3 regions of the Streptomyces sp. NPDC025273 genome follow, and region 2 is predicted to be linked to each of the others. Evidence: riboswitches for the same ligand, from Rfam matches in the RefSeq annotation. Region 2 holds a riboswitch; each other region holds the start of a gene.
The links. Region 2 has a riboswitch for cyclic di-AMP ahead of AB0F38_RS19165 (C40 family peptidase). Riboswitches for the same ligand answer to the same signal wherever they lie in the genome.

Region 1: it holds a riboswitch for cyclic di-AMP, as region 2 does, so the genes downstream of both, AB0F38_RS22605 (C40 family peptidase) here and AB0F38_RS19165 (C40 family peptidase) in region 2, are expected to answer to the same signal.
Region 3: it holds a riboswitch for cyclic di-AMP, as region 2 does, so the genes downstream of both, AB0F38_RS20300 (LysM peptidoglycan-binding domain-containing M23 family metallopeptidase) here and AB0F38_RS19165 (C40 family peptidase) in region 2, are expected to answer to the same signal.

The regions. Positions count from the first base shown of each region.
Region 1 is NZ_JBEZYP010000014.1:93,662-99,336, forward strand. It holds partial or broken gene AB0F38_RS22595 (ATP-dependent Clp protease proteolytic subunit) at 1-178, shown strand, start outside; gene AB0F38_RS22600 (hypothetical protein) at 185-493, shown strand; cyclic di-AMP (ydaO/yuaA leader) riboswitch at 857-1,029, shown strand; gene AB0F38_RS22605 (C40 family peptidase) at 1,033-1,503, shown strand; partial or broken gene AB0F38_RS22610 (LysE family translocator) at 1,522-1,710, opposite strand; partial or broken gene AB0F38_RS22615 (LysR substrate-binding domain-containing protein) at 1,713-1,940, shown strand; gene AB0F38_RS22620 (ATP-binding protein) at 2,034-2,465, opposite strand; gene AB0F38_RS22625 (helix-turn-helix transcriptional regulator) at 2,697-3,554, shown strand; gene AB0F38_RS22630 (DUF397 domain-containing protein) at 3,586-3,792, shown strand; gene AB0F38_RS22635 (8-amino-7-oxononanoate synthase) at 3,798-4,946, opposite strand; gene bioB (biotin synthase BioB) at 5,091-5,675, shown strand, end outside.
Region 2 is NZ_JBEZYP010000010.1:259,597-265,271, reverse strand. It holds gene AB0F38_RS19180 (GNAT family N-acetyltransferase) at 8-787, opposite strand; gene AB0F38_RS19175 (C40 family peptidase) at 843-1,913, opposite strand; gene AB0F38_RS19170 (hypothetical protein) at 2,270-2,623, shown strand; gene AB0F38_RS19165 (C40 family peptidase) at 2,701-3,861, opposite strand; cyclic di-AMP (ydaO/yuaA leader) riboswitch at 3,860-4,019, opposite strand; gene pcrA (DNA helicase PcrA) at 4,277-5,675, shown strand, end outside.
Region 3 is NZ_JBEZYP010000012.1:16,131-21,805, forward strand. It holds gene AB0F38_RS20295 (SGNH/GDSL hydrolase family protein) at 1-462, opposite strand, end outside; gene AB0F38_RS20300 (LysM peptidoglycan-binding domain-containing M23 family metallopeptidase) at 651-1,589, opposite strand; cyclic di-AMP (ydaO/yuaA leader) riboswitch at 1,594-1,765, opposite strand; gene AB0F38_RS20305 (tyrosine-protein phosphatase) at 2,173-2,982, shown strand; gene AB0F38_RS20310 (DUF6126 family protein) at 3,045-3,218, opposite strand; gene AB0F38_RS20315 (XRE family transcriptional regulator) at 3,290-3,982, opposite strand; gene AB0F38_RS20320 (aspartate aminotransferase family protein) at 4,050-5,447, opposite strand; partial or broken gene AB0F38_RS20325 (1-deoxy-D-xylulose-5-phosphate synthase) at 5,444-5,675, opposite strand, start outside.

The DNA.
Region 1 (5,675 bases), on a different contig from region 2:
TGTGCGCGAGACGCTCACCGCCATGCCGGCCCGTCACACCGGGCGTTGTACGCAGGACATCAGTGCCGCCATCGAGCGGGACACCATCCTCGACGCCCCGGCCGCCCAGGCGTACGGACTCGTGGACCACGTCATGGAGAACCGCACCCCGTCCCAGCCGCCGCACCCCGCGAGGTGAATCCCGATGCATTCCCCCCAGCTCCCGCCGCTGCCCGCCCTGACCCGCGCCGAGGCCCAGTTCATCGACTGCTACCTGGAAGTGCTCGACCAGGTCGGCCGGATCAATCCGGCCCGCGGCAGCGACACGTACGGGGCGCTCAGGGCCGCACAGGCGCTGGCCTCCCGCGCGGCCTCCCTCCGCGACGCCCTCGTCGTCATGCACGAGCGGGGCGAGGCGCAGATCCACGCGGCCACGCTGGCGCGGGCGCTGCGGCTGCTGGACGGGGAGCGGCGCGCGGGACGGGTCACCATGCCCCCCGCCCGGTCGAGTTGACGGGCGCCCCGCCCGACTCCCCCGGACCAACGGCCCTTCCGGGCCCGTTCACGACACGCCCGACGGGACGCCCAGATTTCCTCGCTCGTTCGGCGTAGGCGGTCCCCCGCACGAGGGACAGCTCAACTTGCGGACGCGCGCGGACACTGAGCGGAATATGTCGTTCCGCCGCTGGTACGGGGCTGGTCGGCAGGCGCCGCCGAAGCCCTGGATCCATCCCGTCCACCTGAATGGATCAGTCGTGACGACTCTCACATAACGCCGTTTCAGCTCGGAAATCCGGCCGTACGTGAGTAAAGATCCCTGGGACGACAAGCCCCCGCCACCGCGGCGGGGCGGTCCGGGCGGACGCCGAGTCCTGCCGCTGTCCGGATGCCTGGTCGACAGAAGTGGATCGGCAGGAGTGGAGGACCCGAGCACATCGGGCCGACCGGACATCCGGACGGCCCTCGGGGTGAAGCCGCCGTGTGCGGCCGGGCAACTTCGCCAGCCCGAACCCGACAGGTCATCCTTCACAGGCGGCTGACGAAGGGTTGCGCATGACTGCGCAGGTTCATGTCCCGTCTCTGCTCGCCCGGGCCGGAACGGCCTCGGTTCTCACCGTCGCCCTCGGCGCCACCATGCTCGCCCCCGGCCTCGTCAACGACGCCGAGGCCGCGGCCCACTCGACGAAGGCACTCAAGATCGCCGCCTCGAAGAAGGGATCGCCCTACGGCTACGGCGCCACAGGCCCCCACCGGTTCGACTGTTCGGGCCTGACGCTCTACTCGTTCAAGAAGGCGGGCAAGAAACTCCCCCGCACGGCCCAGCAGCAGTACAACAAGACCCGCCACATCACCGGATCGCAGCGACAACGCGGCGACCTGGTCTTCTTCCACGCGGGCCGCACTGTCTACCACGTGGGCATCTACGCCGGCGGAGGGAAGATCTGGCACTCACCGAAGACCGGGGCCGTGGTCCGGCTGGAGAAGATCTGGTCGAAGAACGTCTGGTACGGGAGGGTCCGCTGACGGCCGCACCCACCAGGATCAGTGCAGCAAGGGCCCGGTCACCAGTACGAGCCCCAGCGCGGTGAGCGCCGCGCCGCTGCCGCCCTCGACGGCGCGGGCGGTACGCGGCCGGCGGAGCCACCGGCCGAGACGGTCCACCAGCAGGGCCACGGCCGGGAACGGGACGAGCGCCGGCAGTACGACCACCGAGGCCGGCAGCCGAGTCCTGGTGCGAATCCCCCGGCTACGCGCTGGTCAGCGCCGGGCTCGGCGTGGCGGTGGTGCCGGAGATGGTCGCTTCGATGTCCCCGGCCCCACTCGCCGTACGCCGGCTGGAACCCGCGGCCTTCCGGCGGACGATCTCCGTGGTGCACAGGGATGATCGCGATACCGCTGTCGCGACCACGTCGAGGGCCCTGCTCCGCGGCGGCTTCGGCCGGGCGGCAGGTGCGCAATGACCACGGGTGTGCACGCCGTGGTCGGGTCCGCACAGGAGATCTGGTCCGCGCCGGAAGGCGGGCCCTCACCGGACGCGAGGTCTGGGCGGGACGTCAGGTCTGTGCGGGGACGGACCAGGGAAGGACGATCGATACGGTCTTACCGCCGTCCGGGGTGGGACTGACGCCGAGCCGCCCCCCGCACTCCTTGGCCAGGGCCCGGATGATCACCATGCCGCGGCCGTTGTCCTGCTGTACCGCCGCGGGCAGCCGCTGGGGCCAGCGCGGGTGACTGTCCGTCACACCGAGGTAGAGCTCCACGTCCCGGTCGAGTCGGAGCTCCACCGTGAAGGTGGGCGACTGCCCGAAGGTGTGCTGGACGGCGTTGGTGGCGAGTTCCGAGACGATCAGCCGGATGACGTCGGCGGCTTCGGTGCTGTCCGGCAGGCCCCATTCGGCAAGCACCCTGGCCACATGTCTCCGGGCCGCGGATACCGAGACGGGATCGCTCGGCAGAGTGAAGGATGCTTCCTGATGGTCTGCCATGGCGACGCCGTCCCTTCCCGCCCGGACCGACCCGCGATCGGCCTGGATTGTGCTTCGCGTCAGACTGCCACCGATGCTGCCCTCCGTAACAGCGATCCACCAAGATATGCATATATCTGTCGCTCGATACGGTGAAATCGGCACCGTAAGCCCCGTACGGGCGCGACACTGGCCCCTTTCCGAGCCGACCCGGTACGGGCCCGGCTCCCCGTCCATCGGAAGGAGGCCGGCATGCGGCACGGCCCTGTCGTACGCCGTCGGAAGCTCGGCGAGGAACTGCGCGGCCTGCGCCACGGTTCAGGACTCACGAGCCGTGAAGCGGCCCGGCTGCTGGGCTGGCACCAGTCGAAGGTGAGCCGGATCGAGACGGGTGCGAGCGGGGTGAAGCCGGCCGACGTGACCCGGTTACTGGACGCCTACGGAGTCGACGACGTACAGCTCCGTACGCTGCTGCAGACGCTCGCGGGCCCGGCGGGCGGGGGCGGCAGCGGGTGGTGGCACGCCTATCGCGGTCTCATCCCGCCCCAGTACCGCGACTTCATCAGTCTGGAGTCCCAGGCCGGCGCCGCTCGGACCCTCGAGACGTCGGTGGTGCCGGGACTGCTGCAGACCGCCGACTACGCACGGGCGGTGACCCGGTCCTCCCTCGACGGGCTGCCGCCCGCTCAGCTGGACTCCCTGGTGGAGGTCCGGCTCGCCCGGCAAGGAGTGCTGCACGCGCCCAGACCGCTCCAGTTGAGTGCGGTGCTCGACGAGGCCGCCGTACGGCGGGGCGTCGGTGGTCCCCGGGTCATGCGGAATCAGCTGCGCCATCTGGTGATGATGGCCCAATTGCCCCATGTGCGACTGCAGTTACTTCCGTTCGAGGCGGGTAGCTACATCGGCCTCACCGGCCCCTTCGTCATCTTCTCTTTTCCGACAGCTTCCGATCTGGATGTGGTCGTTCTTGACCATTTGACGAGTAGTCTCTATCTGGAGCGGAGAGAGGACCTTGAGGCGTACAGCTCGGCGTTCCGCACGATGCAGGATCACGCGTTGTCGCCGGAGCGTTCGCTGGATCTCATCGCCGCAGTCGGCCGCGGCGGTTGACCGGACCTTCAGACTGCCCGAGGGGGGCACGATGTCCGACCGTCTTGCACAACCCGCTCTCCGGTGGCGGCGCAGCAGCCGCAGCACCGGGATGAACAACTGTGTGGAAGCCGCGCCGCTGGGCGACGACCAGCTCGCCGTACGGGACTCCAAGGACGTGCACCTGCCTCCGTTGCGTTTCACCGCGACGGCCTGGACGTCCTTCGTGTCCAGCCTGCGGGAGCACCGGGAGGGCTGACGAGGTCAGCAGGCCGGATCGGGCGCCCACGTCACGATCGTGGCCACCGCGGCCGCGATCTCCTCTCGTGTCAGGTCGGCCCGTGCGGTCAGCCGCAGCCGGGAGATCCCGTCCGGGACGGACGGCGGCCGGAAGCACCCCACCGCGAGACCCGCCGAGCGGCAGTCCGCGGCCCAGCGCACCGCCGCCTCGGCCGACGGCGCGCGCACGGACACGACAGCCGCGTCGGGGCGCACGGCGGTGAGCCCGGCCGCTGTGAGCCGGTCGTACAGCTCGGTGGCGACGGCCCGGGCCCTGCCCGCCCGTTCCGGTTCCCGGCGCAGCAGCCGCAGACCGCCCAGGGCGGCACCCGCGGCCGCCGGTGCGAGACCGGTGTCGAAGATGAAGGTCCGGGCCGTGTTGACCAGATGGTCGACGACCCGGGCCGGGCCGAGGACCGCCCCGCCCTGGCTGCCGAGGGACTTGGAGAGGGTGAGTGTGGCCACGACGCCCTCGCCGCCAGCGAGTCCGGTGGCGGCGAGCGCACCTCGTCCGCCCTCGCCCAGCACGCCGAGTCCGTGGGCGTCGTCGACGAGGAGGGCCGCTCCCCCGTCCCGGCAGGCCTCGGCGAGCGCGGTCAGTGGGGCGGCGTCGCCGTCCACCGAGAAGACGGAGTCGGTGACGGCCAGCGCCCGTCCGCCGTGGGTGCGGAGCTCCTTGCGCACGGCAGCGGGATCCGCGTGCGGGACGACGGCGGTCGCCGCACGGGAGAGCCGGCATCCGTCGACGATCGAGGCGTGGTTTCCCGCGTCGGACACGATCAGCGAGCCGGGTCCGGTGAGCGCGGTGAGGACGGCGAGGTTGGCGGCGTAACCGGACGAGAGGACGAGGGCGGCTTCGAAGCCGCAGAAATCCGCCAGCTCGCGTTCGAGTTCGGCGTGCAGCTCGGTGGATCCGGTGACCAGCCTCGAGCCGGTGGCACCCGCTCCCCACCGGCGGGAGGCCTCGGCTGCGGCCGAGGTGACCTCGGGGTGGCGTGCGAGGCCGAGATAGTCGTTGCTCGCGAGGTCCAGCAGTTCCGATTCGGCGGGCCTGGGGCGCAGGGTCCGGACGAGCCCGGCGGCGGCCCGGCGGCGGGCCTCGTCATCGATCCAGTCGAACGGGGCGAAGGACATGGGGGCGGTCCCTTTTGTAGGCAGCTCACAGACCCTAGCGGGGTGCGCAGCAGGTCAGGGTGTGGCAATACACACACCCTCGGCCACCTCTGCTGTCCGGTTCCTCCTTGGCCGAAGGCGGTGCCGTACGTCAGGATCGGGGCCATGGACCTGCTGAACACGCTGGTGGACAAGGGGCTGCGGCGCGAACTGCCGACCCGTGAAGAAGCGCTCGCCGTGCTGGCGACCTCCGACGACGACCTGCTCGACGTGGTGGCCGCGGCCGGAAAGGTGCGCCGTCAGTGGTTCGGGCGGCGCGTGAAGCTCAACTATCTGGTGAACCTGAAGTCCGGGCTCTGCCCCGAGGACTGCTCGTACTGTTCGCAGCGGCTCGGTTCCAAGGCGGGGATCCTCAAGTACACCTGGCTGAAGCCGGACGAGGCGACGAAGGCCGCCGCCGCCGGAGTGGCCGGCGGCGCGAAGCGCGTGTGCCTCGTGGCGAGCGGGCGGGGGCCGACGGACCGGGACGTCGACCGGGTCTCGCAGACGATCGAGGCGATCAAGGAGCAGCACGAGGACGTGGAGGTGTGCGCCTGCCTCGGCCTGCTCTCGGAGGGCCAGGCCGACCGGCTGAGGTCCGCGGGCGCCGACGCGTACAACCACAACCTCAACACCTCGGAGGGGACGTACGGGGAGATCACGACCACCCACACGTACGCCGACCGGGTGGACACCGTGCAGCAGGCCCAG
Region 2 (5,675 bases):
GGCGCCCTCAGGGGCGGTCAGGGGCGGCTTGCGGGGCGAGCGAGATGTTGAGCTTCTCGCCGATCCTGCGGTAGCCGACGCCCGCGTAGATCCGCTCGACCTCCGGGCTGCCCGGCTCCAGCCAGACGGTGTGGCAGCCGCGGTCGAACGCCGTCCTGGTCAGCCAGGCGGACAGCGCGGCGCCGACGCCGCGGCGGCGAAGGGTTTCGGAGACGGCGAGGCCGGTCAGTTCGCTGATGCCGTCGACCGGGACCGAGCAGCCGCCCGCTCCGGCGGGTTCGGAACCGAGCACGGCGAGCGCCGCGACGCCCCCGTCGGCCACGGCCCCGCGCAGCCAGGCGATCTCGCCGTCGTCGGGGCCCCCCTCCCCGCCGAATCCCGTGTGCTGGACGGCCGCCGCCGCGGTGAACTCCGCGTCGGTGACCGGTTCGGCGACCCGGAGTCCGTCCACCGGCTTGGGCGCGAGGAGCTCGTCCGGGGTGCAGGCGAGCACCGGGGCATGGTTCTCCACGGTGAAACCGGCGGCCAGCAGCGCCGGTTCGACCTCGGGAGCCCAGGAGGGCAGGTACTCCAGGCGGGGCAGCCGGTCCCGCTCGCGGAACGCCGCGACGAGCTCGGCGACGTCCTGGCCGGTCGGTTCCGCACCCCGGTCCGGGATGGCGTAGTTGGCGAACTTCAGCTCCCAGCCCGGGTCGTGACGCACCGTGAACGGGCCCACCCGGTAGTGGTCGGGGGAGCGGAGCGTGAGCGCACGGGCGTAATTCTGGACGTCTGTGTCCACGGGCACGGTGGAGCCTTCTCTCTCGCGGGTTCCGGGCACTGCCGGCCGGTCGGCGCGGAGCCTACGCCACCCGGGTCGCTCCCGAGAAAGGCATTTCGCTGATCGGCGCGATGCGGACCGGTGCGCCCGGACGCGGGGCGTGGATCATCTGGCCGCCGCCGATGTAGAGCCCGACGTGGGTGATTCCGGAGTAGAAGAACACCAGGTCCCCGGGGGCCAGTTCGGAGCGAGAGACGCGCCGGCCCGCGTTGATCTGGGTGTACGTGGTGCGGGGCAGCGAGACGCCCGCGGCACGCCAGGCGGCCTGGGTCAGGCCGGAGCAGTCGAAGGAGGCGGGGCCGGTGGCGCCCCAGACGTACGGCTTGCCCAGTGCCTGGTACGCGAAGGCGACGGCCCGCGCCGCACGGGCGTTGGGGGCGGCGACGGAGCCGCGCGTGGTGCTGCGGTCGGCGCGCACGGCCGGGCCGCCGTGCCCGGCGTCGGCGGAGCGCTCGTAGTCGGCGCGCTGGGCCGCGGTCAGGGTGGCCAGGAGCCGCTGGGCGTCGGCCAGCTTCGTGCGGACCGCGTCCTTGTGCTTCTTCAGGTCGGCCTGGCGGGAGGCGAGGACGGCGAGCTCGTCCTCGGCCCGGGCGCGCAGCCGGGCCACCTCGCTGATCTGCCGGCGTACGCCGTTGACCGCGCCGGCCTGGCGATCACCGGCCCGCTCCAGGAACGCGGCCCGCTCCAGGTACTCGTCGGGGTCGGAGGAGAGCGCCAGCCGGACGGCGGGGTCGATGCCGCCGCTGCGGTACTGCGCCGCGGCGAACGAACCGAGCGCGTCGCGGGCGGCGTTGAGGCGGCCGGTCCTGCGTGCGGCCTCGTCGCGCAGCGTGTCGAGGGACTTCGCTGACGCGGTCGCCTTCTCCTTCGCGCCGTTGTACTTCTCGGTCGCGACCTCGGCATCGTGGTAGAGCCGGTCCACCTTGGCCCTGACCTGGGCCGGGGAGAGCTGGGGCTCGGCCTGGGCGGCACCTTCGAGGGCGGTCGCGGTCGCCGCCCCGGCGAGGGCCAGGGTGGCTGCGGTCCGGGCAGCAGGCCCGGTGAACAGGCGCTGCTTGGGCTTGCGGTGAGCGGCTTTGCGATGGGCGGCCACGAGGGCGTGGGTCCTTCCGTTCGACTGCCCGCCGGGGGGTACCGGCCGGCCCGCCGAGGGTCCCCGGCGAGCCACCGAAGGGGGAGTGGCCCACCGCCGGATGTCCTGGCGGGGCGACCGGGGTACCGCCGGGTACGGGGGCGGCGGTGGGGAATCGGTCACCTGGGAGGGACGCTAGACCCGAGGCGCGAGTAAGAGGCGTAATGACAGCTATTGCCTCAATGTGACGTTTCGTTTTCTCGGAGTGATCGGAAAGATCGACCGGAGTCCGGCAATTCGCACCAGGTGTGAGTGAGCTCGTAGGGAAGTCCTACCTGGCCGAAGAGTGGTGATATGCCCGCGGCTAGGCTGCGGCCATGGACGTACTCATCAATGTCTTCGTGGCCCTGCACATCATCGGTATCGCCTCCCTGCTGGGCGGCTTCCTGACCCAGATGAAGGCCATGGGGGCGGGCACGGCACGCTTCGTGCCCGCCATGCTGCACGGTGCGCTGACCATGCTGGTCACGGGCGTCGCCCTCGTCGGGCTCGACCAGGCCGACGACCGGACGGTGAACAACGTCAAGATCGGCATCAAGCTGATGGTCCTGATCGTGATCCTGGCGCTCGTGTACGTGAGGCGGGACGAGGAGAAGGCCGGCAAGGGCGAGTTCGCCGCCGTCGGAGGGCTGACGGTCGCCAACGTCTTCATCGCCACGCTCTGGACCTGAGCCGGCTCCCGTACCCGCCTGTCTCTCCGCGGGGCGGGCGTACGGCCCCGTACGCCCGCCCTCCGTGCGTCCGTGCGCTATGCCGGGCGCACGCTGCCGTAGATCGGCATGGAGTAGATCGACTCCTCACGGACGTTCGTGCCGGGCTTCGGAGCGTGGATCATCATGCCGTCGCCCTTGTAGATGCCGACGTGGCTGATGTCGTCGTAGAAGAAGACCAGGTCCCCCGGCTGCAGATCCGCCGTGGCCACCCGGGTGCCGACCTCCACCTGGTCCCAGGTCGTCCGGGGCAGGGTGACGTCCGCGGCCCTCCAGGCGGCCTGGGTGAGGCCTGAGCAGTCGTACGAGGCCGGGCCCGTCGCCCCCCAGACGTACGGCTTGCCGATCTGGGCCCGGGCGAAGGCCAGGACCTTGTCGGCCTTGGACGCGTAGCCGCTGTCGGAGCCCGTCTCGTCACCCGTTCCGGTGCCGGGGCCCGCCTCCTCCTTCGGGGCCGCCTCCTCGGCGGCCCGGTCGGCCTCCGCCTTCGCGGCGGCCTGCTGACGCGCGAGCTCCTCCGCCTTGCGCTCGGCCTCCGCCGCCTTCTCGCGCTCCAGCTCCGCGAGGCGTGCCTTCTCCTCGGTGGTCAGCTTCGACAGCAGTGAGCGCGCCTCGGTGAGCTTGCTCTGCACCTGTTGCTTGCTGGTGCGGAGCGTCGCCTGCGACTCGGTCAGCGTCTCCAGGCTCTTCGTCGCCTCGACCCGCTTCGCCGCCGCCTCGTTCTGCTGCGTACGGAAGTCGGCGACCGCCTTCTGCTGCCGGCTGGTCATCCGCGCCATCAGCTGGTCCTGGTCGAAGTACGCCTGCGGGTCGTCCGCGAGGAAGAACGTCGCCGTCGGGGCGATCGCGCCGCCCCGGTACTGGGCGGCCGCGTAGTGGCCCAGCTCCCGGCGCGTCTCGTTGAGCTTGTCGGCCCGCTCGGCCGCGGCCTCCAGCAGCACGTCGACCTCGGAGCGCTGCTGTGCGGACGCGGTCTTCGCCTTGTTGTACTGCTGCGTCGCCGTGCCCGCCTGGCGGTACAGGTCGTCGACCTTCTTCCGCACTTCCTCGATGCTGGGCCTGGGCGCAGCCGGGGCGGCCGTCGCGCTCTGCGTCGAGAGCAGGGTGACGGAGGCCAGTGCCGCCGTCGTGAGGCCGACGGCAGGGGTGGTGGTGCGCACCCGCGTGCGCGGCTTGCGATGCGATGCCAAGACCGGCATCTCCTTCCGTGGACCGCCTACCGGGTTAGCTGTCGGGTTCGGGCGGAACGGAAGGCTGCCCTACGGTCCTGGGGAACGGACCGATTCACCCCGGTACTGCGTGTGGGTCCCCGGTTCCGGCTCCCTCGAGGTCGGCACGGATTCGGCGGGGGTGCCCGCGCGGCGTGGGTCGCCTCAGAGGGGTACGGGTCACCCGTCGGAGCACGCTAGCCAACCCGTGGTGTCCCTGTGAAGGTTGATGTTCGATATGCCCGATACATTTCCGTGACCTCTCCGGACCGACGGTCCGCCGGGCGGTGACGGGCCCCGGATTCCTACGCACCGTGGGCGGCCCGTCTCCGTACGCGCACGGATCGGGCCCTCGTGCGGAATGCGGCCCCGGGCTGTCGGTCCGGCGGCCTAGACTCGTGAGGCGATGAGCAGCCTCTTTGACGACAGTTTCCTGACCGGCCTCCAGCAAGCGGACGAAGGCCCCCCGCCGCCCCCCGAGGACCACGCGCCCGAGGCGGTGCCGGAGGGTCTCTTCGAGGACGTCTTCGACACGCCTCCGCCGCCGCGTGACGCGTACTACCGCGACGGCGCCCCGCGCCCCGTGGTCGACCCCGCCGCGCTGCTCGACGGGCTGAACACCGAGCAGCGCGCCGCCGTCGTGCACGCCGGTTCCCCGCTGCTCATCGTGGCCGGGGCGGGCTCGGGCAAGACCCGGGTGCTGACCCACCGGATCGCGCACCTGCTGGCCGAGCGCGGGGTGCACCCGGGCCAGATCCTGGCGATCACCTTCACCAACAAGGCCGCCGGCGAGATGAAGGAACGCGTCGAGCAGCTCGTCGGCCCGCGTGCCCACGCCATGTGGGTCATGACCTTCCACAGCGCCTGCGTACGGATCCTGCGCCGCGAGTCGAAGCTCCTCGGCTTCACCTCGTCGTTCTCGATCTACGACGCCGCCGACTCCAAGCGGCTGATGGCGCTGGTCTGCCGCGATCTGGACCTCGACCCGAAGCGCTACCCGCCGAAGTCGTTCACGGCGAAGGTCTCGAACCTGAAGAACGAGCTGATCGACGAGGAGACCTTCGCCGGCCAGGCGTCCGACGGCTTCGAGAAGACGCTGGCGCAGGCCTACGCGCTCTACCAGGCGCGGCTGCGCGAGGCCAACGCGCTGGACTTCGACGACATCATCATGACGACGGTCCACCTGCTCCAGGCGTTCCCCGACGTCGCCGAGCACTACCGCCGCCGCTTCCGGCACGTCATGGTCGACGAGTACCAGGACACCAACCACGCGCAGTACACCCTCGTACGCGAGCTGGTGGGCCCGGCGGGCGAGGCCGACGCCCCGGGCGAGCTGTGCGTCGTCGGCGACGCGGACCAGTCGATCTACGCCTTCCGCGGTGCGACCATCCGCAACATCCTCCAGTTCGAGGAGGACTACCCGGACGCCACGACGATCATGCTGGAGCAGAACTACCGCTCCACGCAGACGATCCTGTCCGCGGCCAACGCCGTCATCGAGCGCAACGAGAGCCGCCGCCCCAAGAACCTCTGGACGAACGCGGGCGCCGGTACCCGGATCACCGGCTACGTCGCCGACACCGAGCACGACGAGGCGCAGTTCGTTGCCGACGAGATCGACCGGCTGACGGACGCCGGGGACGCGAAGGCGGGCGACGTCGCCGTCTTCTACCGTACGAACGCGCAGTCCCGTGTCTTCGAGGAGATCTTCATCCGCGTCGGGCTGCCCTACAAGGTCGTCGGCGGAGTGCGCTTCTACGAGCGCAAGGAGGTCAGGGACGTCCTGGCCTACCTCCGGGTGCTCG
Region 3 (5,675 bases), on a different contig from region 2:
GGCGATCTTGCCGCGCAGGTGCCGGAGCACCGGAACGTGACGGGTGTCGAAGCCGGTGGTGACCATGACGGTGCCGACCACCCGCGTCAGTTCGGCGACCGCGCGCTCGAAGCGCTCCGCGACGTCGTCCGGGTCGGAGCCGGGCCGGATGATGTCGTTGCCGCCCGCGCAGAAGCTCACCAGATCCGGTGCCAGCTCCTTGGCGCGGGGGACCTGTTCCTCGACTATCTGGTCGAGGAGGCGTCCGCGTACGGCGAGATTGGCGTACCGGAAGTTCCCGTGCGGGCCGGCCGCCGCCGCGGGGACCGTGAGCTGGTCCGCGAGGATGACCGCGAACCGGTCGGCCCAGCCGAGGGGTCTCCCGTCGGGGCCGGGGTCCCCGACACCTTCGGTGAAGCTGTCGCCAATCGCTGCGTACGACCCGATGATGCCTCGTCGTGTGTTTCTCGAATCGTCTGCCACAAGCGCATATCCTGCACCTTCGAATGTGACCTACGCGACCGTAATACAGGGTTGACGGGTGGTGAGAAAGACCACCCGGTCAGGTTTTGGTAAAGCCGGAACAGAAGAGGGGCGGCGCGCCGCCGCGCACCGCCCCTTTTCTCCGCGTCACATGAGGACACTCATGCCGGACGCCTGCCCGGAGACGCTCAGATGGAGACCCCGTGCGAGCGCAGGTAGGCGATCGGGTCGACGTCGGAGCCGTAGCTCGGGCCGGTGCGGACCTCGAAGTGGAGGTGCGGGCCGGTGGAGTTGCCGGTGGAGCCGGAGAGGCCGATCTGCTGGCCGCCGGTGACGGTCTGGCCGGCGGAGACGCCGAGCGACGACAGGTGGGCGTACTGGGAGTACATGCCGTCGCTGTGCTGGATGACGACCTCGTTTCCGTACGAACCGCTCCAGCCGGCCGAGACCACGGTGCCCGGGCCGATGGACCGGATGCTGGTGCCGGAGGCGGCCTGGAAGTCGGATCCCGTGTGGTAGCCGCTGGACCAGCTGGCACCGGAGGCGCGGTACGGGGTGGTGACGTTGGCACCGGCGACCGGGGAGGCCCAGCCGGAGCTGTTGCCCTCGGAAGCAGCGGTGGAGTCGGCGGCGTTGGCGACCGTCGTCGTCTTCCTCTCGGCCGGGGCGGTCGGCTCGGGAGCCGGCTCGGCCTTCGAGGGCGCGGCCTTGGAGGGGGCGGCCTTCGGCGCGGACTGCGTGGCCGGACCGGACGCCTTGGCGCCGAGGGTCAGCTTCATGCCCGGGAAGATCAGGCTCGGGTTGTCGCCGACGACCTCGCGGTTGTCCTTGTACAGCTTCTCCCAGCCGCCCTTGAGCTTCTGGTCTGCCGCGATCTTCGACAGGTAGTCGCCCGGGACCACGGAGTACGTCTTCGGGGCGCTCTGCTTCTTCGCCACCGAGGCGGCGGGCGTGCTGTGCGCCGCAGCGGCGGCGGACTTGGCGGCAGGCGCGGCCTGGTCCGCCGCGTGCGCGCCGGTGGCGCCGATCAGCGGAAGAGCGAGAACGGCGCCGCCGGTCCCGACGGCGAGGACACCGCGGGAGATCGGGCCGGTCCTGGTACGACGGTGCTTACCCTTTGCGGGCATGGGGAATTCCTCTCCGGCGCCTACGAGGTGAGCTGTCGGATTCGGGCTGGAGATGCCCGGTCGCGCTGGACGCGACTTGACCCCGAGCCGTTCCGGATCACTCCGGTCGGCGGCTTACCTGGTTCCCCCGCTCCTGCCACACGTTGGTCGGTGCGGATTCCGGGCGGCGGCAGGATTAGGCGTTCCGTCCGGATTGACCGTGACCGTAAGCGAGCCAGGACGCCGGGAACAAGCCGTCGGTTGCGAACCGGAATCCGCTCCGCATTTCCCGACCGGAATTCCGGTCACACTCCGTGGATTACGGATCTTGGCTTTCCGCGCAGAGTCCGGAATACCCGCATCCGATTCCGCCACACACCGTCACGGATATGATCCCGCTCACCTGCCGCCCACCATCTCCCGCACAAGCAGGGCATGTTCCGCTAAATACGCCAATCCGGACATCACGCCGCTTCCCTCCCTTTTGAGCCGAGCCGAAAACGGGACGAAGGCCGAGACGGTTGCCCGATGAATGCATGTCGTATCGTCGCGAGCGTGCCCTCGTCGGCGAGCGGCGCCGACGCCAGACACTCCAGGAGTCCTTGTGACGCAACTGCCAGAGGTTCCGTCGACCGACACCGAGCTGACCGGTGTCCGCAATTTCCGCGATGTGGGCGGGCTCCCGACCGTGGACGGCCGGAAGGTGCGGCACGGGCGCCTCTACCGCAGTGGACACCTGGCGCACGCCACCGAGGCCGACGCCGCCTTCCTCGCCGGCCTCGGCCTGCACACGGTCTTCGACTTCCGCAACGCGGCGGACCACAAGCTCGACGGCCACGACGTGGAACTGCCCGGCGTCCGGAATGTGAGCATTCCGCTCTCCGACCCGGCCGACGGCGCCGAGTTCTGGCGGCTCGTGCGCGACGGGAACATCCAGCAGTTGCGTTCGATCCTCGCCGACGGCAAGGGGACGGACCGCATGATCGCCTCGTACCGGTCGATCATCAGGGACCGTACGGCCGAGCACAGCCGGGTGCTGCACGCGCTGGCCGAGGACAGCGTGCCCGCGCTGATGCACTGCGCCGCGGGCAAGGACAGGGCCGGCCTCTCGATCGCGGTCTCACTGCTGGCCGTCGGCGTCGAGAGGGAAGCCATCGAGGCCGACTACCTGAAGTCCGACCACGCGCACCGCCGCTACAGGGTGCGGCGCAGCGACACCTCGTCGGCGGGGATGTCGGACGAGGTGATGGAGCTGCTCAATCCGCTGTTCGCCGCGCACTCCGACTACCTCGACGCCGCTTTCACGACGATCGAGGAGACCTGGGGCAGCACGGACCGCTACCTCTCCGAGGGTCTGAGGCTCACCCCCGTGACCCGCGAGAGGCTGCGCGAGCGTCTCGTCGAGGACGCCTAGGACCGGCGCGGCGGGTCAGCCCTTCGCCGTGCGCGGCCGGCCGTCGCCGGGGGCCGAGCGGGTCAGCCCTTGCCCGCCACGGTGAACAGGATGAAGAGGAAGGCCGCGATGACGTGCCCCGCCACCAGGTACGCGAAGAGCCGGATGACCACACCGCGGGGCATCTTCCGCTCCTGCGAGTCCGCGCCCTTCTCCCTGCGCGGGGTGAGCGGGTCGTAGTCTGTTGAATCGGACATGACAGTCCTCTCTTTCGACCGCTCGGGCCGAGGTGGACGAAGGGGGTGCGGGACGATGGGGCGGGCGGGGTTCACACGCGGTGGACCTCGTCGCCCAGACAGAGTTCGGCGGCGGGACTCTGCAACAGCGTGTGGACGAACAGCAGCCGCACGCCTCCGCGGTCGAGCGCGGCGATCCGGTGCGGAGTGAGTGAGTCGTAGTGCGCGCTGTCACCGGCCTCGAGGTCGTGCACGGTCTCCCCCAGGACCACCCGCAACCGCCCGTCGAGGACGTACAGCCATTCCTCTCCGGGATGAACACGCACGAGATCGCTCTGGGCTCCGTACGGGACGCTCACCCGCAGCGCCTGCATGGCGCGGCCCGGTGCGCCGGCCTGGTGGTACAGCCAGCCGTCGGCCTCCGTGCCCGTGGAGGCGGCAGTGCCGGTGGAGGCGGCAGTGCCGGAACCCCCTGGGGAGGGGGGCCTCCCGAACGTCCTCCCCGAGGAGCCACCCACGGCACCGCCGCGGACGATCGCGTCACGTTCGGGCGGCATCTCGCCGAGGAGCTCGGAGACCGTCGTACCGTAGATGCGGGCGAGTCCGAGCAGCATGGGCAGCGAGGGCTGCCTGCGGCCCGTCTCGAGCCGGGAGAGGTGCGCCGGGGAGAGCCCGGCCCGCCCGGCGGCGGTCTCCAGGGTGAGACCTCGGTCGCGACGCAGGTCGCGCAGGCGTGGCGCGACCCCCGGCAGCTCGTCGGCCACCCCTCCTTCGGGAGGATTCATACCTCCATTGAGCCAGGATCTTTCCTCTCAGGCAAATTTCTTACCCCAGAGGCAAAACATCCGGTGCTCAGCGGTGGGCGACCGCCTGCTTCACCAACGTCCTGCCGAAGTCCCACATCAGCCCGCCCCCGCTGTGCGCGTCGTCCATGACGGCCGTGAAGGCGGTCACGAAGCGGTCCACCTCCCGCTCGCCGATGACCAGCGGCGGGATCAGCTTGATCACCTCCAGATGATCGCCGGAGACCTGCGTGAGGATCCGGTGCTTCTGCAGCAGCGGAACCACCACCATCTGCGCGAAGAGCCCTTTCCGGGCCGCCTGCAGCATCGTCCAACGGCTACGGAGTTTCAGCGAGGAGGGCCGGCCGAACTCGATGCCGATCATCAGCCCCCGCCCGCGGACCTCGTGGAGCAGCTCGTAGTGGCCGACGAGTGCCGCGAGCCGTTCCCGCAGGAGGTCTCCGGTGCGGCGGGCGTTCGCGACGGTCTCCTCGTCCTCCATCACGGCGAGCACCGCGAGTCCGGCCGCCATGGCCTGGGCGTTCGACCCGAAGCTCGCGGAGTGGACGAGGACGCGGTCCATGGAGGAGTAGACCCGCTTGAAGATCCAGTCCTTTCCGAGCGTCGCCCCGACCGGCACGTAGCCGCCGGAGAGCGCCTTGGCCACACAGACCAGATCGGGCTCGACGCCCTCCTCGTGCTGGTAGGCGTAGAAGTCCCCGGTCCTGCCGAGCCCGGTCTGCACCTCGTCGGCGATGAGCACCGCCTTGTGCCGGTGCAGCAGCTCCTGCGCGGCCCGCAGGAAGCCGGGAGGCGAGGCCTGGACCCCCTTGCCCTGGATCGGCTCGACGACCAGAGCGGCCACGTCGCCGCGCTTCAGCTCGCGTCGCAGGGCGTCGAGGTCGCCGAGCGGGATCTCCGTATCGGGGAGCAGGGGCGCGAAGCCGTCCCGGAAGCCGGACTCGCCGTTGACCGAGAGCGAGCCGGTGGTCAGCCCGTGGAAGGCGTGCGCGCAGTACAGGACGCGCGGCTTCCCGGTGGCGTACCGGGCGAATTTGAGCGCGGTCTCGACCGCCTCGGTCCCGCTGTTCCCGAAGAACACCCGGTCCAGATGCGGGCTGTGCGCCAGCAGCCGCTCGGCCAGCAGTCCGGGCAGCGGCTGGCAGTCGAAGCGGGTGAGGTCGGCGAGCGAGGCGTCGAGTACGTCGTGCAGCGCCTTGCGCACGACGGGGTGGTGCCTGCCGAGCCCCATCACCCCGAAGCCGGCGAGCATGTCGAGGTAGTCGTTGCCGTCCGCGTCCCAGAAGTACGCGCCCTCGGCCCGCTCGTAGACCTTGTCGAAGCCGAGGGTGCGGAGCATGCGCGGCAGCTGGTGGTTGAGGTGCCGGGTGTGCAGCTCGTAGCGCTCGGCGCCGCGTTCCGAGAGGAGCCGCGCCAGATCGAATCCCTCGGTCCCGTCGTCCTTCATTCCCCACTCTCCTTCGCCGCGATCCGGTCCTCAGCCGCCCTGATGCGGGCCGGCGCCGCGCCGATCCCTCCGGCGATCTCCCGGGAAGTGAGCCCGATGTCCGCCGGCACCTCGCCGCGCCCGAGGAACCGCTCGGGGAGGCCGTACGTCCGCAGCGGTACGTCGACGCCGGCGTCCCGCAGTGCCTGTCCGGCGGCCGGACCGACTCCGCCCGCCCGGCTGTTGTCC